Regions from separate parts of the Streptomyces sp. NPDC049887 genome, predicted to be linked through region 3. Evidence: riboswitches for the same ligand, from Rfam matches in the RefSeq annotation. Region 3 holds a riboswitch; each other region holds the start of a gene.

Region 1 (9,384 bases), on a different contig from region 3:
TTCGAGAGCGACGAGGCGTACGTGGACCTCTTCCGCGCCCATCCCGCTCTCGGCCCCGAATGGAACGACGACATCGAGGCGTACGTCCGCTACGACATCACGGGCCCCTCCGGCGCCCGTCGCTCCCGCGCCCAGGAGGGTCCGGTCCGCCGCGACGGCCGCGCGCTGCTCACCTCGGCGCCGGCCCTCGCCGAGGACCTGGCGGGACTCGCGGTGCCGGCGGTGCTGCTGCACGCACCCCGGGGGCTGACGGGGGCGGAGCCGGGCATGCTGTCCGACGCTCTGGTCGCGCACTGGACCGCCCGGACGCCGCTGCTCACGGCGGAGGCGGTGCCCGACTGCAACCACTGGACGATCCTCATGGGCCCCCGGGCGAGGACGGTCGCCGACCGTCTCGTGGGCATGGTGTGAGGTCGGCGCCCGCCCGGCGCACGCGCACGGCGGCGCGGGCGGGGCGGCGCCCCACCGGTCCTGGTGCCCGCGCAGGCAATCCGACTTATGGTGCAAGGAGTCGGCTTCAGCTCGTCGCACCTCGGTGCGGACAGCCCGGCCCTCCAGTGCACACCGCTCGGAAAGGGTGGACCCGATGCACCCAGCCCTCAGCTCCGACGACCTGGTCCGGCTCCGCCGGCAGCGCCCCTATCCCGCGGTGTCGGTGCTCATGCCCACGCACCGCCGTGAGCCGGACAGCGCGCAGGACCCGGTCCGGCTGCGCAATCTCATGACGGAGGCCAAGGAGCAGCTCAAGGCCGATCCCGCCGTCACCCGGGACACCCGGATCGACGTGTCCGAGCAGCTCGACCGGGCGCTGGCCGAGATCGACCTGGTGCACGCGGAGGACGGACTGGTGGTCTTCGCCGCGCCGGGCGAGCACGAGGTGTGGACGCTCGGCCGGCCGGTGCCCGAGCGCGTGGTGCTGTCGGACACCTATCTGACCCGCAACCTCGTCTCGGCACAGGCCGCGGAGCGCCCCTTCTGGGTCCTGGCGGTCGCGTCGGACCTGGCCACCCTGTGGAGCGGCGCTGCCGACCGCCTCACGGAGGAGCGCACCGGGCCCTTCCCGATGTCCCGCCCCGCGGAGAACTTCGACGCCGAGCGCCAGGAGCGCATCGGCGATGTGCCCAGCACCTTCCGGGACGAGGACACGCGGCACTTCCTGCGGGAGGCCGACACGGCGCTCGCCGCGGTGCTGAAGGCCGACCCGCGGCCGCTGTACGTGACCGGCGAGCCCGCCGCGCTCGCCCTCCTCGACGACGTCGGCACGGCCGCGAAGGGCCAGGCCGTCCACGCACCCCGGGGCGGGGTGGCGGGCGGCTCCGCCGATGCGGTCTGGCAGGCGGTGCGACCGTTCGTCGAGGCCCACGCGCAGCAGGAGGTCTCCGGCGTGCTGGAGGAACTGGACCGGGCCAGGGGCAGGCGCGCCTTCGCCGCCGGCGTCGACGAGATCCGGCAGAGCGTGGAGACGGGCCGGGTCGCGCTGCTCGCCGTGGAGGAGAACTACCGCGAGACGGTGCGGGACACCGGCGCCCACCTCCTGCCCGCCGACACCGGCGACCTGGACGCGGTGGTCGACGTCGTGGACGAGATCGTCGAGAAGTCCCTGGAGACGGGCGCGCAGGTGCGGTTCGTCCCGGACGGCACGCTCGCGGGGATGGGCGGTATCGCGAGCGCGCTGCGCTACTGACCCGCCTGCGCCGGACGGCCGTCACCGCAGGGAACCTCCGGCCGCCCGCTGACGGTGCCGACGGATCGGGGGGAGCGCGGTGCCGTGCGGGCCGTTTGCGCCGATACTGGCAGAGGGTGTGCGGCCCGTCCCGCCACGGCCCGGCCTGAGAGGACACCGTCCGGAGTGATCGTCGCCAGTCCCACCAGGAGGTTCCCATGAGGATGCTCATCAACGTCCCCGAGACGGTCGTCGCCGACGGCCTGCGCGGTCTGGCCGCGGCGCACCCCGGGCTGAACATCGACGTGGAGAACAGGGTCGTGGTGCGGGGGGACGCCCCTGTCCCGGGCAAGGTGGGCCTGGTGTCCGGCGGCGGGTCGGGGCACGAGCCCCTGCACGGCGGGTTCGTGGGAATCGGGATGCTCTCGGCGGCGTGCCCCGGCGAGGTCTTCACGTCCCCGGTGCCGGACCAGATGGCCCGGGCAGCGGCGGCGGTGGACAGCGGGGCGGGTGTGCTCTTCGTGGTGAAGAACTACACCGGCGACGTGCTGAACTTCGACATGGCCCAGGAACTCGCCGAGGACGAGGGCGTCCAGGTGGCCAAGGTGCTCGTCAACGACGACGTGGCCGTGCAGGACAGCCTCTACACGGCGGGCAGGCGCGGTACGGGCGCGACGCTCTTCGTGGAGAAGATCGCGGGTGCCGCGGCGGAGGAGGGGGCGCCGCTGGAGCGGGTCGAGGCCGTCGCCCGCCGGGTCAACGAGCGGTCGCGCAGCTTCGGCGTCGCGCTCAGCGCGGTGACGACCCCGGCCAAGGGCAGTCCGACCTTCGATCTGCCCTCCGGTGAGCTGGAGTTGGGGATCGGCATCCACGGCGAGCCCGGCCGGGAGAGGCGGCCGATGATGACGTCGCGGGAGATCGCGGACTTCGCGGTGAACGCGGTCCTGGAGGATCTGCAGCCGTCGAGTCCGGTGCTGGCGCTGGTCAACGGCATGGGCGCGACACCGCTGCTGGAGCTGTACGGCTTCAACGCGGAGGTCCACCGGGTGCTCGCCGAGCGGGCCGTTCCGGTGGCCCGGACCCTGGTCGGCAACTACGTCACCTCGCTCGACATGGCGGGCTGCTCGGTGACGCTGTGCGAGGCGGACGAGGAGATCCTGCGGCTGTGGGACGCCCCCGTGGAGACGCCCGCGCTGCGCTGGGGCCGCTGAGCCATGCCCGGCCCGGCCGACGGCGGCTCCGCGTCCGCGGGCCGCGACGACGCGCGCGGGGGAGCCGGTGCGTCACGAGAAGGAGGCGGCGCTGTGCTCGACGCGGATTTCTTCCTCCGCTGGATGAACGCCCTGGCCGAGGCGGTGGACCGCGAGGCGGCCCGGCTGACCGAACTCGACGCCGCGATCGGGGACGCCGACCACGGTACGAATCTGCAGCGGGGTTTCACGGCGGTGCGGGCGGCGCTGGAGAAGGACGTGCCGGACACCCCCGGTGCGGTACTGATGCTGACCGGGCGGCAGTTGATCTCGACGGTCGGCGGGGCGTCGGGACCGCTGTACGGGACGCTGTTGCGGCGGGCCGGCAAGGCGCTCGGCGACGAGGCCGAGGTGACGCGGGCACAGCTCGCCGAGGCGCTGCGCGCGGGGATCGCGGCGGTGGCGCAGCTCGGCGGCGCGAAGGCCGGGGACAAGACGATGCTGGACGCGCTGGAGCCCGCGGCCGCGGCGCTGGACGAGTCCTTCGCGGCCGCTCGGGAGGCCGCCGACGAGGGCGCGGCGGCGACCGTGCCGATGCTGGCCCGCAAGGGGCGGGCGAGCTATCTGGGCGAGCGCAGCATCGGGCATCAGGATCCGGGGGCGACGTCCTCCGCCCTGCTGGTCGGGGCCCTCGAGGAGGCGGCACGATGACCGGCCCGGTCGGGATCGTCCTCGTCTCCCACAGCGCGCAGGTCGCGGAGTCGGTGGCCGACCTCGCCCGCAGGCTGGCCGGCGCCGGCGACGCCGTACCGGTCGCCGCGGCGGGCGGGACCGCGGACGGCGGCCTCGGCACCAGTTCGGAGCTGACGGCGCGTGCCGCGCACGAGGTGGACCGGGGCGCCGGGGTGGCCGTGCTGGTCGACATCGGCAGCGCCGTGCTGACGGTCAAGGCGCTGCTGGCCGAGGGCGACGAACTCCCGGAGGGGACCAGGCTGGTGGACGCGCCGTTCGTGGAGGGCGCCGTCGCCGCGGTGGTCACCGCGTCCGCCGGCGCGGATCTGGACGCGGTGGAGGCGGCGGCCGCCGAGGCGTACGACTATCGCAAGGTGTGACCGTGCGCATCCGTGCGCGGCTTGTGATGCACCTGGTCAACGCACTAATGTCGCAGGGCCTTGGTGAACGGGAAACCGGTGGAGTACCGGTGCGGCCCTCGCCACTGTGATCGGGAAGTCCGGCTCTCTCCGCAAGGAAGCCACTGGACCGCCACGGGAGACCGTGGTGTCCGGGAAGGCGGAGCCCGGGCGGCAGGACCCGTCAGCCAGGAGACCGGCCAGGGCGCGTTGTCCATCCACGAGGTGCTGGAGAGGGTCTCCCAACCATGCATATAGCCGAGGGGTATCTGCCCCCTGTGCACGCCGCCGCCTGGGGCGTCGCGTCCGCCCCCTTCGTGATCCACGGCGTACGGGCGCTCACCCGTGAGGTCAGGGCGAATCCCGAGTCCACCCTGCTGCTCGGCGCGTCGGGGGCCTTCACCTTCGTCCTGTCGGCACTCAAGATCCCTTCCGTGACCGGCAGTTGCTCGCATCCGACCGGCACGGGGCTGGGCGCGATCCTGTTCCGGCCACCGATCATGGCCGTGCTCGGCACGATCACCCTGCTCTTCCAGGCCCTGCTGCTGGCCCACGGCGGACTGACCACGCTCGGCGCGAACGTGTTCTCGATGGCGATCGTCGGGCCGTGGGCCGGCTTCGGGGTGTACGCGCTGCTGCGGCGGTCCGGGGTGTCGCTGATGGTGGGCGTTTTCTTCGGCGCGTTCGTCGCGGACCTGTCCACGTACTGCGTCACCAGCGTGCAGCTGGCGCTGGCGTTCCCCGACCCGGGCAGCGGCGTGGCCGGAGCCCTGGCCAAGTTCGGCGGCATCTTCGCGCTCACCCAGATCCCGCTGGCCGTCAGCGAGGGCCTGCTCACCGTGCTGGTGATGCGGCTGCTCGTGCAGTCCAGCAAGGGTGAGCTGACCCGCCTCGGAGTGCTCCTCCAGGGCGGGGCCAAGAAGGAGGCCGCGGTCCGATGAGCCGTAACGCGAAGATCAACACACTGCTGGTGGCGATCGTGGCGGCGCTGGCGGTGCTGCCGCTCGCCCTCGGTCTGGGCGACCACAAGGAGGAGCCCTTCACGGGCGCCGACGGGGAGGCGGAGACCGCGATCACGGAGATCGCACCGGACTACGAGCCGTGGTTCGCGCCGCTCTACGAACCTCCGTCCGGGGAGGTCGAGTCGGCGCTGTTCGCCCTCCAGGCGGCCCTGGGTGCCGGTGTCCTGGCGTACTACTTCGGGCTGCGCAAGGGGCGGCGGCAGGGTGAGGCGCGGGCGGTGGCCGGGGAGGCGCCGGCCGCCGGTTCCGCGGGGCTTTCCGATACCGCGGGCCCGGGCGCGTAGCCGCCGATGCTGCCGATCGACGCGGCGGCGCACGGCAGTCGCTGGCGCCGCCGTCATCCGTGCGAGAAGGCGGCACTCGGGCTCGGACTGACGGTCTGCGCCGTCGCGCTGCCGCCGTGGCCGGGCGCCGTCCTGGTCGCCGCGGCGGCCGTGTCCGTACTGCTCGGGCCCGCCGGGGTGGCTCCGCGGCAGCTGTGGCGGGCGTGGCGCGTGCCGCTTGGGTTCTGTGTCACGGGCGCGGTGCCCCTGCTGTTCTCGGTGGGCGGCCCCGACGGCTTCCTGGCGCTCGCGCCCGACGGCCCCGCGGACGCCGTGCGGATCCTGCTGCGGACGTCCGCCGCCTCGCTCGGGGTGCTGCTGTTCGCGTTCACCACGCCGGTGTCGGACGTGCTGCCCCGGCTGGTCCGGGCCGGGGTGCCCGGGCCCGTCGTGGACGTGGCCCTGGTGATGTACCGGATCGGCTTTCTGCTGCTCGACGCGGTGCACCGGATCCGTCAGGCGCAGGCGGCCCGGCTCGGGCACACGACCCGGGCGGCGGCCTGGCGGTCCCTCGCCGGGCTCGCCGCGACCGCCTTCGTGCGGGCCTTCGACCGGGCCCAGCGGCTGCAGACCGGACTCGCCGGGCGCGGCTACGACGGAACGCTGCGGGTCCTGGTGCCGCCCGCGACGGTGTCGGCCCGCTTCCTGGCGGCGACCGCCGGGCTGCTGGCGGGGATCGTCGCCCTCACCCTCGTACTGGAAAGGTCCGTACTGTGAGAACGTCCGTGGACGCGAGCGTACCCGGGGCCGGGGCGCCCGTGGTGGAACTGGCCGGCGCTGGATTCTCCTACCCGGACGGCCCGCCGGTGCTGCGCGGTGTCGACTTCGCCGTGCCGGGCGGACGTTCCCTGGCGCTGCTGGGCCGCAACGGCAGCGGCAAGACGACCCTGATGCGGCTCCTCAGCGGCGGGCTTCGCTGCGAGGAGGGCCGGTTGCTGCTGGACGGCGAGCCGGTGGCGTACGACCGCGGCGGGCTGACCCGGCTGCGGACGACGGTGCAGCTGGTCGTGCAGGATCCGGACGACCAGCTGTTCGCCGCTTCGGTGGGCCAGGACGTGTCGTTCGGGCCGATGAACCTGGGGCTGCCGGAGCCGGAGGTACGGGCCCGGGTCGCCGAGGCACTCGACGCCCTGGACATCACGGCGCTGGAGGACCGCCCGACGCATCTGCTGTCGTACGGGCAGCGAAAACGGGCCGCGATCGCGGGCGCGGTGGCGATGCGGCCGCGGGTGCTGGTCCTGGACGAGCCGACGGCGGGACTCGACCCGCACGGGCAGGAGCGGCTGCTGGCGGTGCTGGAGCGGCTGCGGGAGGGCGGCACGACCGTGGTGATGGCCACGCACGACGTGGACCTGGCGCTGCGCTGGGCGGACGACGCCGCCGTGCTGTCGCCGGCGGGGCTGCGGACGGGGCCGGTCACGGAGCTGCTGGCGGACCGGGAACTGCTGGACTCGGCCCGGCTGCGCCTGCCGTGGGCGATGGCCGCGGAGGAGGTGCTGCGCGCCCACGGGCTGCTGGAAGCGGGCAGCCCGGGCCCCCGGACCCCGGAGGAGCTGGACCGCTGGACCGTACCGGCGTAGCGCATCTCACCCGGACCTCGTTGTGCAACTAGTTGCATAACGAGGTTCCGGCGTCTACAAAAGGGGGCGACGCTCATTGCGCGAGGAGGCGCCCCGATGACCCCCACCCCGTACCCGCATCTGCTCAGCCCGCTCGACCTCGGCTTCACCACACTCCCGAACCGGGTGCTCATGGGCTCGATGCACATCGGCCTGGAGGAGGCGGAGAACGGCTTCGAGCGCATGGCGGCCTTCTACGCCGAGCGCGCCCGCGGGGGCGTCGGGCTGATCGTGACCGGCGGTATCGCCCCGAACGACGCGGGGCGCCCCTACGACGGCGGCGCCAAGCTCACCACCGCGGAGGAGGCCGCGCAGCACCGCACGGTCACCGAAGCGGTGCACGCGGCGGGCGGCCGGATCGCCATGCAGATCCTGCACTTCGGGCGCTACGCCTACCACCCCCAGCTGGTCGCGCCGAGCGCGCTGCAGGCCCCCATCAGCCCGTTCGTCCCCCACGCCCTCACCGACGAGGAGGTCGAGCGGACCGTCGAGGACTACGTCCGTGCCGCGGAGCTGGCCAAGTCCGCGGGTTACGACGGCGTCGAGATCATGGGGTCCGAGGGCTACCTGATCAACGAGTTCATCGCGAGCGCGACCAACCAGCGGGACGACCGATGGGGCGGCTCGTACGAGAACCGCACCCGCTTCCCCCGGGAGATCGTCCGCCGCACCCGCGAGCGGGTCGGCGACGACTTCATCATCGTCTACCGGCTGTCGATGCTCGACCTCGTGCCCGGCGGCTCCTCGCTCGACGAGGTGGTCGCGCTCGCCAAGGAGATCGAGGCGGCCGGCGCGACCATCATCAACACCGGCATCGGCTGGCACGAGGCCCGGATCCCGACCATCGCGACCTCGGTGCCGCGCGGCGCGTACACCTGGGTGACGCGGAAGCTCATGGGCGCGGTGTCGGTGCCGCTGGTCACCAGCAACCGGATCAACACGCCCGAGGTCGCGGAGCGGGTGCTCGCCGAGGGACGCGCGGACATGGTGTCCATGGCACGGCCCTTCCTGGCCGACCCGGAGTTCGTCGCCAAGGCCCGCGAGGACCGCGCCGAGACGATCAACACCTGCATCGGCTGCAACCAGGCGTGCCTGGACCACACCTTCAGCGGCAGGATCACCTCCTGCCTGGTCAACCCCCGTGCCTGCCACGAGACCGAGCTGGTGCTCTCCCCCACCCGACTGCGCAAGCGCCTGGCGGTCGTCGGCGCCGGCCCGGCGGGCCTCGCGTTCTCGGTCTCGGCCGCAGAACGCGGCCACGAGGTGACGCTCTTCGACGCAGCCGGGGAGATCGGCGGGCAGCTGAACATCGCCAAGCGCATCCCCGGCAAGGAGGAGTTCGAGGAGACGCTGCGCTACTTCCGCACCCAGCTGGAGCTGCGCGGGGTGGAGGTCCGGCTCGGGACCTTCGTCACGCCGGAACTGCTGACCGGGTACGACGAGATCGTGGTCGCGACCGGGGTCACGCCCCGGACGCCGGCGATCGAGGGCGTCGACCACCGCAGCGTCGTCAGCTACCTCGACGTGCTGCGCGACGGGGCCGAGGTCGGTGAGCGGGTCGCCGTCGTCGGCGCCGGGGGGATCGGCTTCGACGTCGCGGAGTTCCTCACCGACGGCGGAGAGGGCGCGAGCCTGGACCCGGAGACGTACTTCCGGCAGTGGGGCGTGGACACCGGGTACGCGGAGCGGGGCGGGCTGCGGGCCCCGGAGCGGCCTCGGTCCCCGCGGACCGTGCACCTCCTGCAGCGCAAGTCCTCCAAGGTCGGCGCGGGCCTCGGCAAGACGACGGGCTGGATCCACCGCACGGAGCTCAAGCACCGCGGCGTCACGATGGTCGCGGGGGCGGCGTACGACCGGATCGACGACGAGGGCCTGCACATCACGGTGGACGGCGCGGAGAGGACGATCCCCGTGGACACGGTGGTGCTGTGCACCGGCCAGGAGCCGAGGCGCGACCTGTACGAGGAGCTGACCGCGGCGGGGCGCACCGTGCACCTCATCGGCGGCGCCGACGTGGCCGCCGAACTGGACGCCAAGCGCGCCATCGACCAGGGCACCCGGCTGGCGGCTGCGATCTGACCCCGCATCCTTAGGATGCGGTTCATGTCCCTCCCGCACGCGATCCTCACCGCCCTGCTCGAGAAGCCGTCCTCGGGCCTGGAGCTGACCCGCCGCTTCGACCGGTCCATCGGCTACTTCTGGTCGGCGACGCACCAGCAGATCTACCGCGAGCTGGGGAAGCTGGAGGAGTCGGAACTGATCCGCGCCCTGCCCGCGGCCCAGCCGGCACGGGGCAACCGCAAGGAGTACGAGGTGCTGCCCGCGGGCCGAACCGAACTGGCCGGCTGGGTGGCCAGGGCCGAGGACCCCAAACCCATCCGGGACGCCCTGCTGCTGCGCATGCGGGCGGCGGCGGTCGTCGGGACGGAGGGGCTCG
Region 2 (9,384 bases), on a different contig from region 3:
AGGGAGCTGAGCACCCTGAGGGGGGCTCGCACCAGCCGTGGTACATGACCGAGGCCCGGCACCCGGCCCTTGGCACGAGGTATGGCTTCCAGTGACACGGTGCGTCCTCTCGCGAGACGTTCTCGTGCCGGGGCGCTGCCGGCCCGGCGTGGGGGGATGTGGTGTACGCGGCGGTGCCCGGGCGGGCCCTCGGGGGGCCTGCCGGGACGAACCGGGAGGAGGGGAGGCCGGGAAGCCGCCCCTCGGGCACCATCATGGTCATTTTCTCGACACCCGCCGCACCGGGGAAACATCGTTCTCCGTCGAACGGTCCGTCGGCCGCCGGCGCGACGCATCCCGTGGACCCTTTCGTGAGGTCCAACACCCTTTGCCCGACGGAGCATTGACTCCCTGTCGGGTTTGGGACGGCCGGGGATATGCTGCCCTGAGTGCCGATCTTGCTCAGCGGAGACCGGCAGCCGAGACCGCTGCCCGCGGTCAGCAGCGACGATCATGAGCGCCCCCGGCCGGCCTTCGTGAAGGGGGTCGCTCCCCATATCCGGAGGCCCCGTGACCCCCCAACCCCCGACATCCGCCGACGGGCTCGTGCCACCGCCCGGGTGCCCCGCCCACGGCATGGCCGCCGGCGGCCTCCGGCGCCTGCCGGAGATCACCGACCCGGCCGGCACGTACGAGGAACTGCGCCGGGAGTACGGCCCGGTGGCCCCGGTCCTCCTGCACGGGGACATCCCGGCGTGGATCGTGCTCGGGTACCGGGAGAACCTGGAGGTGATGCGCACCCCCCTGCTGTTCAGCCGGGACTCGCGGCGCTGGAGCGCCTTCCGCGAGGGCCGCGTCCCCGCGGACTCCCCGCTGATCCCCATGGTGGGCTGGCAGCCGCTGTGCGTCTTCGCCGACGGCGAGGAGCACGCCCGCCTGCGTGGCGCCGTCGTGGACGGACTGGCCCAGTTCAACCGCCGCGGCATGCGCCGGTACGTCACGCACTACACCCGTCAGCTCGTCAGCGGTTTCGGGGCGGACGGCACCGCCGACCTCGTCCGCGAGTACGCCGAGCCGCTGCCCATGCTGGTCGTCAGCCGGCTGCTCGGAATGACACCGGACAAGGGTCCGCTGCTCGTCGAGCCGACGCTCGACCTGATGCGCGGCAGCGAGACGGCGGCCGCGAGCAACGCGCTCGTGACCCAGGTCCTGGAGGACCTCGTCGCGTACAAGAAGACCGCGCCGGGCAATGACCTGGCGTCGCGGCTCATCCTGCACGAGTCACGCCTGACGGACACCGAGATCGTCGAGCATCTGCGCCTGACCCTGGTGGCCGCCCACCAGGGCACGGTCAATCTCATCGCCCAGACACTGCGGCTGATCCTGACGGACCGCCGGTTCCGCGGCAGCCTGTCGGGCGGTCATATGACTCTCCCCGACGCCCTGGAGCAGGTCATGTGGGACAACCCCAGCATCGGTGTGGTTCCGGGCCGTTGGGCCACTTCCGACACCAAGCTGGGAGGGCGGGCGATCAAGTCCGGCGACCTGCTGCTGCTGTGCATCGCCGCGGCCAACGTGGACCCCGAGCAGCGGCCCGACCTGACCGTGCCGATGCACGGGAACCGCTCGCACCTCGCGCTGAGCAGCGGTCCCCACGAGTGCCCGGGCGGTGACATCGGCCGTGCCATCGCGGACACCGGCATCGACGAACTCATGTCACTCCTGCCGGACATGAGACTCGCCGTTCCCGAGACGGAGATCGGCATCACCGCGGACTGGCTCACCCGCCGGCCCTCCGCACTCCCGGTCCGGTTCACCCGTCCGCGCTCACTGGGCACCCAGCTCCCGCCGTACGGTGCCCCGATCGCGGCCCAGCCGCTGCCCGCGGCGGCCCTGCCTCTCCCCCCGCGGGAGGACGAGCCCGTCCCCTCGGCGACGGCCTCCCGATCGTGGTGGCGCACCCTGCTGTCACGCTGAACCCCGCTCGCGCCCGGCCGGGCCGGCGCTGCACCCGCGGCGAGGAGCACGGGCACCGCACCGCGACGCCCGTGCTCCTCGCGCGGTGCCAGGGGTGGCACTGGTGCCGCGCCGGGCAAGGATCGCCCGGCGCGCAGCGGCGTCCGGTGCGTGGGGTCGCCCCAGGCCCTCCGGGCCGAGGGGGAGGGGCGCAAGGCGCCGGATCGGCCCGGAGGGCCTGCTCGGTGCTTCGGCAGCGCCGCCGGTCGCCGTGCCGGGCGCCGCGACGGGACGAACGTCGCCGGACGCAACACGCCCTAGCGAACCGGGGTGAGGTTCCTGTGCTGGTCCTCCCGCGTGCCGTTGCGGGGCCGGGCGAGTGCCGGCCGGCCGGTGGGGAGGTCCCACCACCAGGCGACCGCGGGGATGTCCAGCGGTTCCCGGCTCTCGTCCGTCGGGGTGTCACGGAAGACGGACGGGATGCGTGCGGGGTCGTCCGGTGTCGTGTAGCGGATGGAACTGATCCCCCAGTCCTGCGCTCCCCGGATGAAGGAGGCGAGCCCGGCGAGGTACTGCCTCAGCTGTGGGCTGCCGTCCTGCGAGAGATGCCCGCTCAGCCGCATGAACAGGCCCATCACGCGGTCCCGTTGGGCGATCGCCGTGGTGAGTGCCTGTTCGGGGGTGAGGCCGTCCTGCTCCAGCACGCGCAGCGCGTTCAGGTAGTAGCCGGTGCCCTTGCGCTCCTTGTGGTACGAGAAGATGTCGTTGTCCCAGGTGATGACGAACGAAGCCATCTCCTCGGCCGCGCGCACCGCGGTGCTGTCGCGCTCGTGCGGCTGGAGTTCGTAGCCGTGGCCCATCTCCAGCAGGGGGAAGACGACCGAGGTTGCGCCGTCGTACAGGCGCATCAGGGTGTAGTCGTTGAGGTCGGGCACCGTCGCCGCGCTCCGGTGGGAGGCCTCCCAGACCACGGAGAAGAAGTACTCGCGCAGCGTGCCCACCCAGCGGGCGGTCTGCCCGGAGGTCCCGTAGCGGTCGGCCCGCAGGCGCAGGTCGCGCAGACCGGCCGCCAGCGGGTCGTCGGGGAGCATCGGAGCCTCGGGGTTCTGGGCGACGCGCAGCAGCCGGTGGAGTGTGCCGGCGAGGTCGCCCGGGCGCCGGCCCAGCTCGCCCTCCTCGCAGTGCCCGTCGTCGACACCGAACAACCACAGGACGAAGTCGGCGAGGAGGGAGATCACCTCCTGGCGGCCCTCCGGCAGGATGCGGGCGGCGAAAGTACCGATGTCCTGACGTACGAGGCGGGCGCGCAACTCCTCGGAGCCGATGCGAAACGTTTCTGCCCACGCGGCGGTCCGGATGTCGATGTCCGCGTGGCGTGGATGGATTGCCGGGGCTATCGGGGAGTAGATCGGCGGAACTGTCAGCTCGGGCCCCACGGCCGTCCTCTCGTTCGCGGTTTGCGCCAGGGCCGACGTGCCCGGCGCCACTGTGGTCACACCGATCACTCCCACCTCAGAGTGATCAACTATGGCGCATAGTAGCCAGCCCTGTCGGCCGATCCAATAGGGCGACCACCGACCGCGGCCCCCGCGAGGACGAGGAGCGGAGGGCCACGGGGGCACACGGCGGACCGGCAGGGGCCCAGGACCTGCGGCGCCCCGTCGGAACCGGAACCTGCGGGCACTCGCACGACGCCCCCGTGCCGGCCGCCGAAGCGTCCGCGGGCCCGGGGGCGGTCCGTCCGGCGGATGGCGCGTTCCCGCCACCGGACGTGCTGTCAGGTGCGCTACGGCTGCGGCCCCTTGGGGCGGAAACCGGCCGAGCCCCGGGTCTGGCCGCCCGCGCCACCTGCCGTACCGGCCGTGTCCGGGCCCGCGGACGCCTCGGCAGCCGCACCGCCCGTACCGGACCCGCCCAGGACCCCGACCTCCGCTTCCGGCCGCGAGATGTGGGCGTTGCGCTCGTCGGCCCAGCTCTGCAGGGCGGTCATGCAGGCGTGGTCCAGATGGCGAACCCCGGAGAGGTCGAGCTCCACATGGCGCTGCGGCAGCGCCTCCAGGGTGTCCAGGATGCGGGGCAGCCGCAGGAACGTGGCGTTGCCGCTGAGCCGGACCCGGACCGGCCCGATGCCGCTGTCGGACACGGAGATGTGGACGTGGGACATGGCCCAGGCGGTCTTGACGACGGCGAGGAGCAGACCGATGAGCACGCCCTCGAACATGTTCGTCGTCACGATCGCCGCAGCCGTGACGACCAGGACGACCGCCTCGCCCCGGTGGTCCCGCCACAGCGGCCCGATCTCCTTCACCGGGATCAGCTTCCACCCCGCGTGGATCAGGACGCCGGCGAGCGCGGCGGTGGGGACGTAGGAGAGAGCCTGCGGGAGGAAGGCCGCGAAGAGCAGCAGCCACACGCCGTGGAGCACCCGGGAGAGCTTGGTGCGCGCACCGGCCTGGACGTTCGCGGAGCTGCGCACGATCACCGCGGTCATCGGCAGGGAGCCGAGCAGACCGCAGACGCTGTTGCCCGCGCCCTGCGCCATCAGCTCCTTGTCGTAGTCGGTGCGGCGGCCCGAGTGGAGCCGGTCGACGGCGTTCGCGCTGAACAGGCTCTCGGCCGAGGCGATCAGCGCGAACGCCACGACCGTGGCCGCCAGTCCCACGTCGGCGAGCCGCGTCGCGTCGGACAGGCCCAGCGGATGGATCGCGTGCAGCAGCCCCGTGACCTCGACCCGTGCGATCGGCAGGTCGAACAGGGCGGTCAGTACGGTCGCGACACCCACCGCGACCAGCGCTCCCGGCACCACCCGCGCCCGTCCCGAGACGCGCGGCCACACGGCGATGAGCCGCGCCGTTCCCACGCCCACGGCGAGGGCCAGGAGGGCGTTCTGCGAGGTGACGGTGGTGAGGACGAGCCGCGGCAGGCCCGCCAGGTCGGCCAGGCCGCCGCCCGGCGCCTTGGCGTCCGCCAGCGCGTAGAGCTGACCGGCGATCAGGACCAGCCCGATACCGGCGAGCATGCCCTGGACGACGGCCAGGGAGATCGCGCGGAACCAGCGGCCGAGCCGCAGGGCACCGAGCACGAGCTGGATCAGCCCGGCGCCGAGCACGATCACCCCCAGGGCGGGCAGCCCGTAGTCGGAGACCGCCGTGAAGACGAGGACGGTCAACCCGGCCGCGGGACCGCTGACCTGGAGGCTGCTGCCGGGCAGCAGCCCGGTGACCAGACCGCCGACGATGCCGGTGATGAGGCCGAGTTCGGCCGGCACGCCGGAGGCGACGGCCACGCCCACGCACAGCGGCAGGGCGACGAGGAAGACGACGAGGGAGGCGGTGACGTCGGCGCGGAGGGTGCGCCGCTGCTCTGCAGTGATCAGGGGCATGGCGTTCTTTCAGGAGGTGAGGAAGGAACGTCGTGGGCGTCGGGGCCGGTGCGGTGGCCGCCGGCGGCCACCGCACCGGCCCGGATCACAGGGGCCGGAAGGTGCGGCCGTCCGCCGCGCAGGAGAGGACCTCGCCGGACTCGACCATGTAGAACCAGGCGTGCAGCCGCAGCCGGCCGGAGTCCAGCCGCCGGGCGACGCAGGGGTAGGTCCGCAGATGGCCGAGCTGGGTCAGGACGTGCCGCTGCACGGCGGGCGTCAGTTCCTCGTCGGCCGACGGAGCGGACCCGTCCTGCCCGGTGCGGTGGCCCGCCCGGGTGAGCCAGCGCCGTACCAGCGGCATGCTCCGGACGTCCTGCTCCCGCAGCAGGCCCTGGACGGCACCGCAGTGCGAGTGGCCGCACACGACGATGTCCGGCACCTCCAGGGCCTCCAGGGCGAACTCCAGGCTGCCCCCGACGGCACACGCCGCCTGCGGCCGCCAGGGCGGGACGATGTTCCCGGCCGTGCGTACCTCGAACACGTCGCCGGGCCGGGCGCCGGTGATCAGCGAGGGGACCACCCGGGAGTCGGAACAGGTGATGAACAGCGCCTGGGGCCGCTGCCCCCGCGCGAGTGCCGCGTAGGCGTCCTGCTGGCCCGCGATCCGCGCGGGGAACTGCCGGGCGTGCTCGATGAGTGACTGCATGGTCGTACCTCGGTCTCTTCGATGCGGAACGGGTCTGCTTCGCAGAAGAGGGGTGCGCCGCGGTGGCCCTGACGCCCCGTGACGGCGGCGTCGGCCCGCCCCGGGTCCGTCCCGGGGCGTGCCGGAGCGGTGTCCCGGGGGCTGGGGGAGGGCGGTGACCGGTGGCGCACCTGCCGGTCAGCAGCGGAACGACTGCAGGGTGCTCAGGGTCGGCGCCGTTGCGGCGCCGGGATTCCGGCTGTGTCTCGCGGTCCCGGCCGACGTGCCGGGCGGGGGGCCCGTCGTCTCGTCCGGGGCGCCGCCGCCGTGGCCGGTGTTCCCGTAGCCGGGGCCGGCGGCGGCCGGAGCGCCGAGTGGGGTCAGCCGCGAGGGGTGGTTGCGCGGGTCGTACTCGTCGTGGTGGAGCCCGGCACCGTCCGCGCGGACGACCACGGCCGCGGTGTGGGGGTTCCTGTTCTCGGTGACGACGGCCGCCTCGGCCCGGGGCGCGTCGGGGGTGGCGCACAGCGGAGTCACCACGTGCAGCAGCACCGCGCAGATCAGCAGAATGCCCGCTGACACACGTGAGATCACCGCCGGACTCCTTGGCTGTCAGTGCTGCGCCGGGCCGAACATTACCGTTCCTTTGCCTCGTTTTCCGGTTGATTACTGCGTCTTTTGCAGTATGTGGTGTTGTCAGCCTGGTTCGTCCGGTGTTCGGGTGCCACCGGTGGGCGTCCGTTCGCGGTACGGCCGACGCCCTCGGTGGCCGCCCGGAGTGGAGTGACGGGCGGTCCTGGCCGGCCGGATCCGGACACGGCGTGGACACGGCGCGGGACTCTGCGATGATGAGCGCCGTAAAAGGCGACGGCGGAACGAGGAAGCCGGTGTGAATCCGGCGCGGTCCCGCCACTGTGATCGGCGAGCGGACCCCGAGCGGACCACTGCCCGGAGGCGGGTGGGAAGGCCGGGGCGAGCGGTGACCCGGGAGCCAGGAGACTCACGCGGTCGCCTCCTCGAGCTGACCGGGGCGGATTTCCCCGGAGGGGAGGGCTTGTCGTGGTGCCCAGGGGGCCAGTGGACACCGGTCCGGTGCCGTGCCGGATCGTGGTGTGCCGGGACTGCTGCTGCGGCAGTCCCAAGGTGACCGGAGTCGACCACGCGCATCAGGCCGCGCGTCTCGCGGAACAGGCACCGGTGCGGATCACCGACTGTCTGGACGTGTGCGACCAGGCGAACGTCGTCGTCGTGCAGCCGTCGGCCGAGGGGCGGGCCGCGGGCGGGCGACCGGCCTGGTTCGGCCTGGTGAACGATCCGGCCGCGACCGAGGACGTGGCCGCGTGGGTGCGCGCGGGCGGCCCGGGCCTCGCCGAGATGCCGGAGATCCTCGCGCTGTACGCCTTCACCCCGCCACGGCGCGTCCGTTCCGGATCGCTCCGGGACGCAGGCTGAGCCGTCGGACCCCTCGCCCCACGCTCCCGTCCGACGCGCGGCCCGCCGCGTCATCCGGTGGCTGATGCGCCGGAGCACGGCATGAGGGAGGACGCCACGAGGGGGAGCGGAGCCGTGGGCGCGCCGGGAGGACTGGCCGTGGAGGACCTGCCGGTGGTCCAGGACGGGGCAGGGCCCTGGCGGAGGGCGTGTCGCTGAGTGCGGCCCCCGGCGAGGTCGTCGGCCTCGTCGGCCCCGACGGCGCCGGGAGGTCGACCCTGTTGCGCACTGTCCACCGGGCACTGGCCCCGCCACGGACGGGTGCTGCTGGACGGGGAGGACCTACGGCGGATGCCGGTCAAGGGCCTGGCGCGCCGGCCCGGCCGAGTCCGCCACGGCCCGGCCGGGACCGCCCGTCAGGCCGTCGCCGTGGCCAGCCGGTCCGCGATCCCGGCAGTGATCGCCTCGGCGTGATCCGTGAGGTAGAAGTGGCCGCCGGGGAAGACCTGGAGCTCGAACGGCCCATCGGTGCAGCCGGCCCAGTGGTGCAGTTCGCCGACGCCCACGCGTGGGTCCGAGAACCCGGTCAGCGCATGCACCGGGCAGCGCAGTTGCGGTCCCGGGAGGAACCGGTAGGTCTCGGCGGCCCGGTAATCGCTCCGAATGGCCGGCAGGGCGCGTTCCAGCAGCTCCGGGTCGCCGAACATCTCAGACCCCGTGCCGTCGAGAGCCCGGATGTCCTCGACCAATTCCCGGTCCGAGAGCAGGTGCAACCCGTCGTCGACGACCCGGTGCGGGGCACGACGGCCCGACACGAACAGGGCGGCGGGCGCCCGGCCGGTGTCCTGCGCACGGCGGGCCACCTCGTAGGCGAGGGTCGCGCCCATGCTGTGGCCGAAGAGCGCGAACGGCCGGTCCAGGTAGGGGGTGAGGGCCTCGGCGACCCGGTCGGCCATCACCGCCATGTCCGGGACGGTGGGCTCGGCCTGCCGGTCCTGCCGTCCCGGGTACTGCACCGGGAGCACCTCGACACCCTGCTGCGCGAGGGCGCGCGAGAGTGGGAAGAAGAAGCCGGCGGAACCCCCGGCGTGCGGGAAGCACACGAGCCGGGCGTCGGCATCGGGGACCGGGTGGAACCTGCGGATCCAGGAACCTGTGCCGGCGCCGTCGCGGGCAGGACTCTCCATAATTTCCACATTCCTTCATACCCGTTCTCATCGGTGCACCGAACAGAGAATTGCGGAGCGGATTTCCGGCCGACAACCCCCTACCGGCTTTTCTGGGGGGTCCGCCGGTGGAATCGGGGTTCCCGCACCGAGGCCCTCTTCCTACCCTGATCCTGTGAACGAAATAGTCAGCGCCATCCTTTCCGACGACGCCGAGACCGTGGACTTCTCCGGTCTGCGCATCCCCGAGAGTTACCGGGGGAGCGTCGTCAGAAAAGAAGACATCGGCATGTTCGAGGGTGTGGCGACGGTGGACAAGGATCCCCGGAAGTCGTTGCACCTGGAGGACGTGGTGACGCCGGAGCCGGGTCCGGGCGAGGCGCTGGTGGCGGTGATGGCGTCGGCGATCAACTACAACACCGTGTGGTCGTCGATCTTCGAGCCCCTGCCGACGTTCGGCTTCCTGGAGCGCTACGGCCGGCTGTCGGAGCTGACCAAGCGCCACGACCTGCCGTACCACGTGCTGGGCTCCGACCTCGCCGGCGTCGTCCTGCGGGCCGGGCCGGGTGTGAACCGCTGGAAGGCCGGGGACCGGGTCGTGGCGCACTGCCTGTCGGTGGAGTTGGAGTCCGCGGACGGTCACAACGACACGATGCTCGACCCCGAGCAGCGGATCTGGGGCTTCGAGACCAATTTCGGCGGGCTGGCCGAGATCGCGCTGGTGAAGTCGAACCAGCTGATGCCGAAGCCCGAGCACCTGACCTGGGAGGAGGCCGCCGCGCCGGGGCTGGTCAACTCCACCG
Region 3 (9,384 bases):
ACTACGCCCTCTTCGCCGAGGTCGTCAGTCCCGGGCCGGCCGACCTGCTCGACTTCGTCAACGACGCCGTGAGGCCCCTCGAGGGAGTGGTGGGTGTCGACACCTTCCCGTACTTCGGCATCCACACCCACCGCTTCATGTGGGACGTCGGCTGACCGGTCGCCCCCACCACGGCTCACGGCACCGCCCCGTACGGGGGAGGCGGTGGCGCGGGACTTCGGGACCACCCATACCGAAGGCGTCCGCTTCGAACGCCGGCTCTCCCAGGCGGTGTTCGGAGCCGCACAGCAGAAGCAGGGCACGGGTGCCTTCGTGGACCAGCGCTCTGCCCGAGTTCCGCCACCGCTGAGCTGGTGTTCTCAACGGCCGTGCGGCCCGCGCTCGTACGAAGCGCGGGCCACACGGCACGGGACCTGTGTCAGGCGCTCGCCGCCGGACCGGCGGTGCGCCGCCGGTGGACCAGCGCGAGCACACCGTCCAGGACCAGGAAGGCCAGCAGGGACCAGCCCAGCAGCGGGAACGCCCAGCCGACGGCGACCACCAGCGGCACCGCCACGGCGAGGGCGGGCCGGGGCAGGTGCCGCCACGTGCCGCGCGCGGGCGCGCGGCCCACCAGGGCAGAGCGGTCCCCCCGGGTGGGTCGGCGCTGCCACCACATGCGGTAGCCGAGCACGATGCCGACACTCAGCCCGAGCGCGATGACCGCGAGGACGATCTGGTTGGCCAGGCCGAAGAGAGTGCCCATGTGGGCGCGTACACCGAGGCTGCTGAGCTTGGCCAGCACCGGGTGGTCCGCCCAGTCGACCCGCGAGGTGATCTCGCCGCTGTGCGGGTCGACGGCCGCCTGGTCCATGCGGACCGGCCACAGCCCATCGGTCTGGGCGACCGTCCAGGTGCTCTTTTCGTCCGCAGGCACGCCGAGTTCCACCGGACCGTCGAGTCCCGCGGCACGTGCCTTCTCCAGGATCCGGTCGATGCTGAGACCCTCCGGGAGACCGCCGTCCGCGGCGTCCCCGCCGGCCCCGGGCCCGCCGGAGTGGTCGTGCCCGGAGGAGCCCTCGGCGGATGCGGTGGTGTCCAGCTCGGGTGCGTACGCGCTCAGCGAGGTGCGCAGTTCGGTGAAGCGTTCGCCGGCGTACGCCGACCAGGTCAGACCGGTGGCACTGAGGACGAGAAGCCCGACCGAGATCCACACGCCGGTGACCGCGTGGAGGCTGCGGCTGCGGCGCACGCCGCGTGCCCCGCGCTCGGGCAGCAGCGTGTTGCGCTTCGCCCCGCCCGCGTAGGTGCGCCGGCGTCCGAACCACAGCAGCAGACCGCCCAGGACCAGCACCCACAGCCAGCTCGCGGCGAGCTCGGAGTACAGCCGGCCGGTCTCCCCGAGGTGGAGGTTGCGGTGCAGGTCGTCCAGCCAGGTCGCCAGGGGCGTCGAACCGAACCAGGTCGTCAGGGCGCCGCGCACCTCCGCGGTGTAGGGATCGACGTAGACGGTGCGCTGCCTGTCCTGCTCGGCGAGCTCGGGGACGGAGAGCACCACCTTGGTGGTGTGGTCGGCGGCCTCGGGCGGAACGACCGACATGATGCTGCCCTCGGGGTGGGCCTCGCGGGCGGCCGCTATCTGCTCCGTCAGCGGTTTCGGCGTCCCACCCACCTCCTCCACTCGCAGCTCCTGGTTGTAGACGAGCTGGTCCAGCTGCGGAACGGCGGTGTACGCCAGCCCGGTCAGCGCCGCGACCAGCAGGAACGGGGCGACCAGAATGCCGGCGTAGAAGTGCAGCCGGGTCAGCAGGGGCCACCAGCCGGAGCGTGTACGACCGTTGACCGGGGTGGCCGACGGGGGCCTGGACTGGTCCGACGTGGGCTTCTCGTCCGGGGAGTCGGCGGCCGGGGCCCCGTCGGGAGAGGCGTCGGATGTGGTGCTCATGAGTGGGTTCAGCTCCTGAAGTCCTGCCCGGCCCGCACGCAGGGGCCGGGGACTGTTCACTGCCGGAAGCGCGCGCCACCGATCGGTCCCTGCGCGACGAGCGGAGCCGCGCGGAACCCGGGGTACGCGTGAGAGCCGCCGCATGGGGCCGGAAGTCCGGATTCACGGGCGGTGGGAACACCGGTCGGGCGGGCGGCGCGTCGGCCCGCTTCGGCCGGATCAGTGGGTGAACAGCACAGGCGGACCACGCCGGGCGACCATGTGCTCCAGGACCCGGGTGCGGTACGGCACCTCGCGGTCCGCGCCGCGGTCCGGCGGGGTGCGGCGGCGTGCAAGCGACGCCCGGAACCGCGACCACCGCCGCAGCAGAACCAGCGCGTGCAGCGCCGCCGAAAGGGGTGTGCCCAGAAGTCGGCAGAGCCGCCACACCAGGGCTTCCCCCTGGCGCAGCCACCAGGCGGCGCCGAGCCCGGCGACCAGGTGCGCGAGCAGCATGAGCGGGCTCTGATGGTCGGAGGCCATGGCCGTGCCGACAGGTTCGGCCCCCGCACCGACGGCTCCGGTCACGATCTCCGAGCCGTAGGTCCCCATACGCTCTGCATGCGGCATATGCCCGACGTGCTGGCCGTTGTGCACGGAGGGCGTCCGGGTGTGGCCGGGGCCGGTGAACGCGAACAGCAGGTGCAGCGCGCCCTGCGTGACCGTGACCGCACCGGCGATCTGCCGGAAAGTGCGCTCACGTCCGGCGAGGCGCCCCGCCGTGAAAGCGACTGCCGTGCCGCCGGCCGCGAGCAGGGCGAAGGGCGGATGATGCCCCCCGGCCACGCTGTGCCCGGTGGCCGCCAGGAGCACGCACACCAGGCTGAACACCGCCACCCGCGCGAAGCGGAGCAGGCCACGGTCGGCCATCACTCCTCCTCGCGTTCGTCGGGCGGCTCATGCCTCTTCCGCACTACTACGTGTGCGGATCCGTCACCGTTCAATCTCGGCCACGGTTGTCCCACGACAGCAGTCGGGGCGCGTGACGTGATCGAGCCCGTGCAGCTCGCGGGGGTCGTATGCGAGCACGGCTCGGGCCGGGTGAGCTTATCCTGACCGAAATCAGCCGGACCATCGGGCGCGGGTGATCGAGAAGTCTGCGAGCCGTCCGACTTGCCGCTCCTGCTCGCGGCGGCGGATCTCGTCGGGGCCGGGGCGCTTGTAGGCGCCCCGGCCCTCGGATGTGCGGGTCAGGACCGGGACAGCTCGCCGCGAACGGCACGTGCGGCGGCGACCAGGTTCTCCAGTGAGGCCCGGGTCTCGGGCCAGGCGCGGGTCTTCAGGCCGCAGTCGGGATTGACCCAGAGCCGCTCCGCCGGGATGGCCCTCAGACCCGTGCGGAGCAGCTCGGCCGCCTCCTCGGCGCTGGGAACGCGCGGTGAGTGGATGTCGTACACGCCCGGGCCTGCCTCGCGCGGGTAGCCGTGAGCGGCCAGTTCGCGGGCGACCTGCATGTGCGAGCGGGCGGCCTCCAGGCTGATGACGTCGGCGTCGAGGTCGTCGATGGCCTGGACGATGTCGCCGAACTCGGCGTAGCACATGTGGGTGTGGATCTGGGTGTCCGGCCGGACCCCGCTCGTGCTCAGCCGGAACGCCTCCGTCGCCCAGGCCAGGTAGGCCGGGTGGTCGGCGGTGCGCAGCGGCAGCGTCTCTCGCAGCGCGGGCTCGTCCACCTGGATGACGGACGTCCCGGCAGCCTCCAGATCGTTCACCTCGTCGCGCAGGGCGAGGGCCACCTGGCGGGCGGTCTCGCCGAGGGGCTGGTCGTCGCGGACGAACGACCAGGCGAGCAGGGTCACCGGACCGGTGAGCATGCCCTTGACCGGGCGGGACGTGAGGGACTGGGCGTACCGCGTCCAGGGCACCGTCATCGGCTCGGGGCGGGAGATGTCGCCGGCCAGGATCGGCGGGCGGACGTAGCGGGTGCCATAGGACTGCACCCAGCCGTGCTGGGTGGCGAGGTAGCCGGTGAGTTGCTCGGCGAAGTACTGGACCATGTCGTTGCGTTCGGGCTCGCCGTGCACCAGTACGTCGATGCCGGTCTTCTCCTGGAAGGAGATGACCTCCTGGATCTCGGCCCTGATGCGCTCCTCGTAGCCGGCGGCGTCGATCCGGCCGGCGCGCAGGTCGGCGCGGGCCGCACGCAGCTCGCCGGTCTGCGGGAAGGAACCGATCGTGGTGGTCGGCAGCAGGGGCAGCCCGAGATGGGCGCGCTGGGCGGCGGCCCGTTCGGTGTAGGGCTGGGAGCGGCGGCCGTCGGCCTCGGCGACCGCCGCGACACGGGACCGTACGTCCGGGTCGTGTGTGATGGGGGAGCCCGCTCGGGAGGCCAGAGCGGCACGGTTGGCGGCGAGTTCCGCGGTGATCGTGTCGGTGCCCTGGGCGAGACCCTTGGCGAGGGTGACGATCTCGGCCGTCTTCTGCTTCGCGAAGGCGAGCCAGCGCAGGATCCGCGGCTCGATGTCCCGCTCCGGGGCCGTGTCCAGCGGCACATGGAGCAACGAGCACGAGGCGGCCACGTCGACCCGGTCGGCCAGTCCGAGCAGGGTGGCGAGGGTGGACAGCGACTTCTCCAGGTCGTCGACCCAGATGTTGCGGCCGTTGACCACCCCCGCGACCAGGCGCTTTCCGGGAAGTCCGCCGACGGCGGCGAGGGCGTCCAGGTTGGCGGCGGCGGACTCGGTGAAGTCCAGGGCGAGTCCGTCGACCGGGGCCTTGGCCAGCACCGGCAGGGCGTCGCCGAGCCGGTCGAAGTACGAGGCGACGAGCAGCCTGGACCGGTCGGTGAGGGCGCCGAGCTCGCGGTAGGCGCGCTCGGCGGCGTTCAGCTCGGCCGGGGTGCGGTCCTGGACGAGTGCGGGCTCGTCGAGCTGCACCCATTCCGCGCCGGCCGAGCGCAGGTCGGCGAGGATCTCGGCGTACACGGGCAGCAGCCGGTCCAGGAGGGTGAGCGGCTCGAAGTCCGCGGATACGCCGGGGGCGGGCTTGGCGAGCAGGAGGTACGTGACCGGGCCGACCAGGACGGGGCGCGCGGTCAGTCCGAGGGCCAGGGCTTCCCTCAGCTCGGCGACCTGCTTGGTCGAGTCGGCTGTGAACACGGTGTCCGGACCCAGCTCCGGGACCAGGTAGTGGTAGTTGGTGTCGAACCACTTCGTCATCTCCAGCGGCGCCACGTCCTGCGTGCCGCGCGCCATGGCGAAGTAGCCGCTCAGGGCGTCGGCCTCGACGGCGGCGCGGTGGCGCTCGGGGATCGCGCCGACCATCACGGTGGTGTCGAGGACGTGGTCGTAGAACGAGGAGTCACCGGTGGGCACCTCGTGGATGCCGGCCTCGGCGAGCTGCTGCCAGTTCGAGCGGCGCAGTTCGGCGGCGGTGGCACGGACGGCGTCGGCGGTGACCCGGCCCTTCCAGTAGCCCTCGACGGCCTTCTTCAGTTCCCGGTTCGGGCCCTGGCGGGGGTAGCCGTACACGGTGGCCCGTGCTGCCTCGGCTGCGGACTTCGATGTCACGGAGATCTCCTTCGCGAGATGAATCCCTGAGATCCCGGAGGCCGGACGAGAGCGCGAAGGGGTGACGAACCGGACGGTGCGAGCGTGCGAGACAAGGCACGGCCGTTCGCCTGGTGTGTACGCCGACCCGCCCTCGAGGTCACCGGGATGTCCGCGCACGGAGTCGTCCGCGCGCGGGCAACGGGCAGGTCTTCGGACTCGCGGGCACGTCCCCCCTGACCGGAGGACACCTAATGGCCGTCGCTTCCCAGGCCCGTACGGAGGTCCCAGTGCGTTTGACGGCGGTCGTTCCCGCTCACCGCTGCGGGGCAGTCCCGGATTCCCACCGGGTTCCCTCTTGCGACGCCCCGCCTGGAGGACGGGGCGAACCAGTTGCACAGGTCAGCCTAGACCCGTGCTTCGCAGATCACCGATTCGGGTCTGCGACCAGCGGTTCGTGCGACTTCGATACCGAGGAGACCGAAAACGTGGAGTTGGACGCCCGAGGGTGCTTTGCACCGTCGGCGGGTCGGTCACGTTCCCGATCCGCAGGTTGAGTTCGCCGAGATGGTGGAGGACCACCTGGCCGGTGGGCCGTACCCGCGGTTGTCCGGGTGGAGGCCGGCATGGTCGACCGGGAGACGTGGAACCGGATCTGTGACGGGCTCTCGTGTGAGACGAGATGGGGCTGATGATGGTGCTGGCCGGTCCCGTGCACCCGTACACGGCCGGAGACTGGGAGCGGGCCGGCAAACCCGGTGGACCGGGGGCAGGTCGTTATGACTCCATTGCGAAGAGTTGTTTGAGGCGAGCCTGGATCAGCGGTAGGCCGACGACGGGGACGTCGTAGTGGCCTGCCCCTTCCAGGACAGAGAGGTTGATGTCGTTGCCGTTGGCCACCATCTTGTTGACGACGTTGTAGGTGACGGAGTTCGGGCTGGTGATGTCGTCCGTCCCGTACAGCCACAGGACCGAGCCCGGCAGGGTCGAGGCTTCGAGCTTGCCCTGGTTCTGTTCGAAGAACCGTCTGTTCTCCGGAAGCGAGTTGGGTGTGTCTCCGCGAACCCCCGGATACGAGTCCGGACGGTGTGACGGGGAGGCAGCCAGATAGTTCCGGATGTCCTGCTTGACAAGTGCGTTCAGGTCGTCCAGGCATCGCTGCCAGTCCTGGTGGTAAAACCTGAGCATTCTCGGGCCGTAGACCTGGCTGGGGTCGACGTGGTAGCCCGCGTATCGTTCGGTCTTCGTGAAGTAGATGGTTTCTGCGTTGGCGAAGACCAACTGGTCGATCTGGTGGTCCGTCGGGGGGAGCCCGGATTGGGACGCGTTGTCGATGACCTGCCACAGGATTCTGTTCATGGCGGGCACGTCTGGGACCGGGGCAAGGGTGATGGCACCGCGGTATTCCAGGTCCGGGTCTGCCTTGGTGGCAGAGTCTGAGTAGTAGGCGGCGGCAAGTGCTGCGAAGCCGCCTTCCGACCATCCCGCTGGGACCCACTGCCCTGACAGCCTGTCGCCCAGGTATCGCTGCGCGGCGACCGCGGCGAAGATCATGGAGTTGCCCTCACTGGACAGGTCGTAGTAGCCGTGGCCCGCGGTGACGCCCGCGGACGCGGGCCCCAGCCCCTCGTAGTCCGGCGCGACGACGGCGATGCCCATCTTCAGGACGGCTGCCAGCAAGGCGTCGTTCGGGCCGTCGACCCAGGTTTTGTGTTCCTGGAGTTGGACGCTGGGCGCGCACTGCGGTGCCCATCCGACGGTTCCGTGGCCCCACACGACGAGCGGCCGACCTCCTGCCGGAGGTGCCTTCTTGGGAAGGAACAGCATGGCCGTCGCATTGACTTGGTTCCCCCGCATACCCGGCATGCGGTACACGAGCAGTTTTCCGTCGGCCACAGCAGAAATCCCCTGGGGCACATTGCGCAGGTGGGTTGGAACACCTACTACGTCCCCGTTGCGTGCGGCATCGGTGGGACCGCCCGGGCCTCCCGATGGAGCGATGTACCCACCGATGAGGAGCCCGGCCAGCAGCACGACCGCACATGCTCTCTCCCTGCGAAGCAAGGCCCTCCGGCGGAGTCTGCACCGGCCCGGCTCCTTCGGGAGCCCAGCGCGGGGGGACGGCCCTGGCGGAGGAGTCTGTATCGCTGCGTCGGCCATACCCGCGACCCCGCTTTCGTCTTCTTCTCATCCTGAGCCTCCATCAGTGCGCCGAAGCGTGAGTCCGGGGCTTAGGGACGGTGGCTGTGCAGTCATCGTTGACCGTAGGAGGCCAGGGGGACCTGCGCCTGCCGAGGGCCGGTTCGGTGCGCCATTGGGGTTGCTGTTCCCGGCTCCGGTGTTCCCCGGAGCCGGGAAGGCCTGTCGGGTTCTCCGACGGCGCTGTCGCAGGCTCGCGGGTGAGACCGCGCCTGCCGAATGGCCTACCTGAGTGACGTTGGGCAGGCGCAAAGACCCCTTGCCGCTTAGCGTCACCCGGGGAACAACTCTGATCTTGGTCATTCCGGGTCGGAGGGTGAACCGACAGAGAGTTGGAAGACCCACGGCACCGTCATCGGAGAAGGGTGCCCGGGCAGCCGAGGAGGTCGGCAATGGCGACGCGAGAGCTGAGGTCTCGCCGGGCACGAAGAAGGACCCGGCGCGCTGTCTGGGCCTGCATGCTCGCGGGGTGTGTCATCGCAAGCTGTGTGCCCTCGGCCGCAGCGAGCCCGCAAGGGGACGACCGTCTGTGCGCGACGGAGCCCTTCCCTCCATCGGAAAGTACTCCGCCCCCGATCCTGTCGGGGAGCGATGTGTGGAGTTTTGTCTCCCATCCGGGCCTTCATCCCATGCGAGTGAAGGTGACCGCGAACAAACCGGGGACGGCTCGCGGACCCATCTTCGTCGCCCCGTTCAGCGCGGACCAGATGGTCGGCCAGACCGGAGCACTGATCAACGACAGCTCCGGCGATCCGGTCTGGTTCCGCCCTCTGCCCTCCACCAACCTTCAGAACGCCGACTTCAAGGTCCAGACGTATTACGAAGCGCACAGGGGCAAGGACAGGGACAGGGGACAGCCCGTGCTGACTTGGTGGCAGGGGTCCCTCGCCCTCCCACCGTGGTACACGAACCTGCCGGCCGGGGCGCCGGAACCGGGCGGGTGCTACTACATCTACGACACCCGCTACCGCCTGCTCAAGACGGTCTTCGCACATCACGGCTACTACCCGGACGAGCATGAGTTCACCCTGACCCGCAGGGGCACCGCGCTGTTCCTCGCATCCAAACCGGTGCCCATGGATCTCACGCCTTATGGGGGACCGAAGAACGGAGCCATCCTGGACAGCGAGGTCCAGGAGGTCGACCTCGCCACGGGGAAGCTCCTCTACTCCTGGAGCGCGCTGGACCACCTGGACCCTGCCGACTCCGAGGTATCGGCCTCCAGCGCCTCGTCGTCCGACGGGGTGTGGGACGCCTTCCACCTCAACTCCATCGACGAGGGGCCTGGCGGCCGGCTGCTGATCTCGGCCCGGAACATGTGGGCCATCTACGACATCTCCAAGAGATCCGGGCGGATCCGATATCAGATCGGAGGGAAGAAGAGCGACTTCACCTTCGGCCCGAACGCGGACTTCTACTGGCAGCACGATGCCCGATTCCGGCCGGGAAACCGGATCAGCATGTTCGACGACGGCTGCTGCGACCTGCCCGACGGCGCACCCGAACAGCAGTCACATGGCCTGATCCTCAGCCTCGATTTCGACAATCGCAGGGCGACCGCAGTGAAGACCTATTACCACGAGCCGCCGTTGTACTCGCCGACCCAGGGAAACACCCAGGCCCTTTCCAACGGCAACAAATTCATCGGGTGGGGCCAGAGCCCGTACTATTCGGAATACGCGGAGGCGGGGAACAGCGAAGGCAACGGCCTGCAGAACCTGCTCTACGACGCGA

The links. Region 3 has a riboswitch for cobalamin ahead of metE (5-methyltetrahydropteroyltriglutamate--homocysteine S-methyltransferase). Riboswitches for the same ligand answer to the same signal wherever they lie in the genome.
Region 1: another riboswitch for cobalamin. It lies ahead of AB0J10_RS20315 (energy-coupling factor ABC transporter permease); the one in region 3 lies ahead of metE (5-methyltetrahydropteroyltriglutamate--homocysteine S-methyltransferase).
Region 2: another riboswitch for cobalamin. It lies ahead of AB0J10_RS30350 ((2Fe-2S) ferredoxin domain-containing protein); the one in region 3 lies ahead of metE (5-methyltetrahydropteroyltriglutamate--homocysteine S-methyltransferase).

Annotation. Positions count from the first base shown of each region.
Region 1 covers NZ_JBFAMM010000016.1:25,807-35,190, reverse strand. Annotated here, with positions in the region: gene AB0J10_RS20340 (alpha/beta hydrolase) at 1-411, shown strand, start outside; gene AB0J10_RS20335 (chemotaxis protein) at 587-1,684, shown strand; gene dhaK (dihydroxyacetone kinase subunit DhaK) at 1,882-2,874, shown strand; gene dhaL (dihydroxyacetone kinase subunit DhaL) at 2,968-3,564, shown strand; gene AB0J10_RS20320 (PTS fructose transporter subunit IIA) at 3,561-3,965, shown strand; cobalamin riboswitch at 3,982-4,203, shown strand; gene AB0J10_RS20315 (energy-coupling factor ABC transporter permease) at 4,232-4,924, shown strand; gene AB0J10_RS20310 (energy-coupling factor ABC transporter substrate-binding protein) at 4,921-5,289, shown strand; gene cbiQ (cobalt ECF transporter T component CbiQ) at 5,296-6,045, shown strand; gene AB0J10_RS20300 (ATP-binding cassette domain-containing protein) at 6,054-6,908, shown strand; gene AB0J10_RS20295 (NADPH-dependent 2,4-dienoyl-CoA reductase) at 7,005-9,026, shown strand; gene AB0J10_RS20290 (PadR family transcriptional regulator) at 9,051-9,384, shown strand, end outside.
Region 2 covers NZ_JBFAMM010000035.1:63,403-72,786, forward strand. Annotated here, with positions in the region: gene AB0J10_RS30320 (cytochrome P450) at 1-98, opposite strand, end outside; gene AB0J10_RS30325 (cytochrome P450) at 616-1,956, shown strand; gene AB0J10_RS30330 (selina-4(15),7(11)-diene synthase) at 2,253-3,371, opposite strand; gene AB0J10_RS30335 (SulP family inorganic anion transporter) at 3,722-5,317, opposite strand; gene AB0J10_RS30340 (carbonic anhydrase) at 5,403-6,005, opposite strand; gene AB0J10_RS30345 (hypothetical protein) at 6,183-6,578, opposite strand; cobalamin riboswitch at 6,818-7,007, shown strand; gene AB0J10_RS30350 ((2Fe-2S) ferredoxin domain-containing protein) at 7,047-7,436, shown strand; partial or broken gene AB0J10_RS30355 (hypothetical protein) at 7,625-7,675, shown strand; gene AB0J10_RS30360 (alpha/beta fold hydrolase) at 7,832-8,602, opposite strand; partial or broken gene AB0J10_RS30365 (alcohol dehydrogenase catalytic domain-containing protein) at 8,757-9,384, shown strand, end outside.
Region 3 covers NZ_JBFAMM010000018.1:134,118-143,501, forward strand. Annotated here, with positions in the region: gene AB0J10_RS22150 (Lrp/AsnC family transcriptional regulator) at 1-155, shown strand, start outside; partial or broken gene AB0J10_RS22155 (enoyl-CoA hydratase) at 199-349, shown strand; gene AB0J10_RS22160 (PepSY domain-containing protein) at 419-1,924, opposite strand; gene AB0J10_RS22165 (hypothetical protein) at 2,144-2,833, opposite strand; gene metE (5-methyltetrahydropteroyltriglutamate--homocysteine S-methyltransferase) at 3,154-5,472, opposite strand; cobalamin riboswitch at 5,638-5,860, opposite strand; gene AB0J10_RS22175 (lipase family protein) at 6,229-7,347, opposite strand; gene AB0J10_RS22180 (arylsulfotransferase family protein) at 8,292-9,384, shown strand, end outside.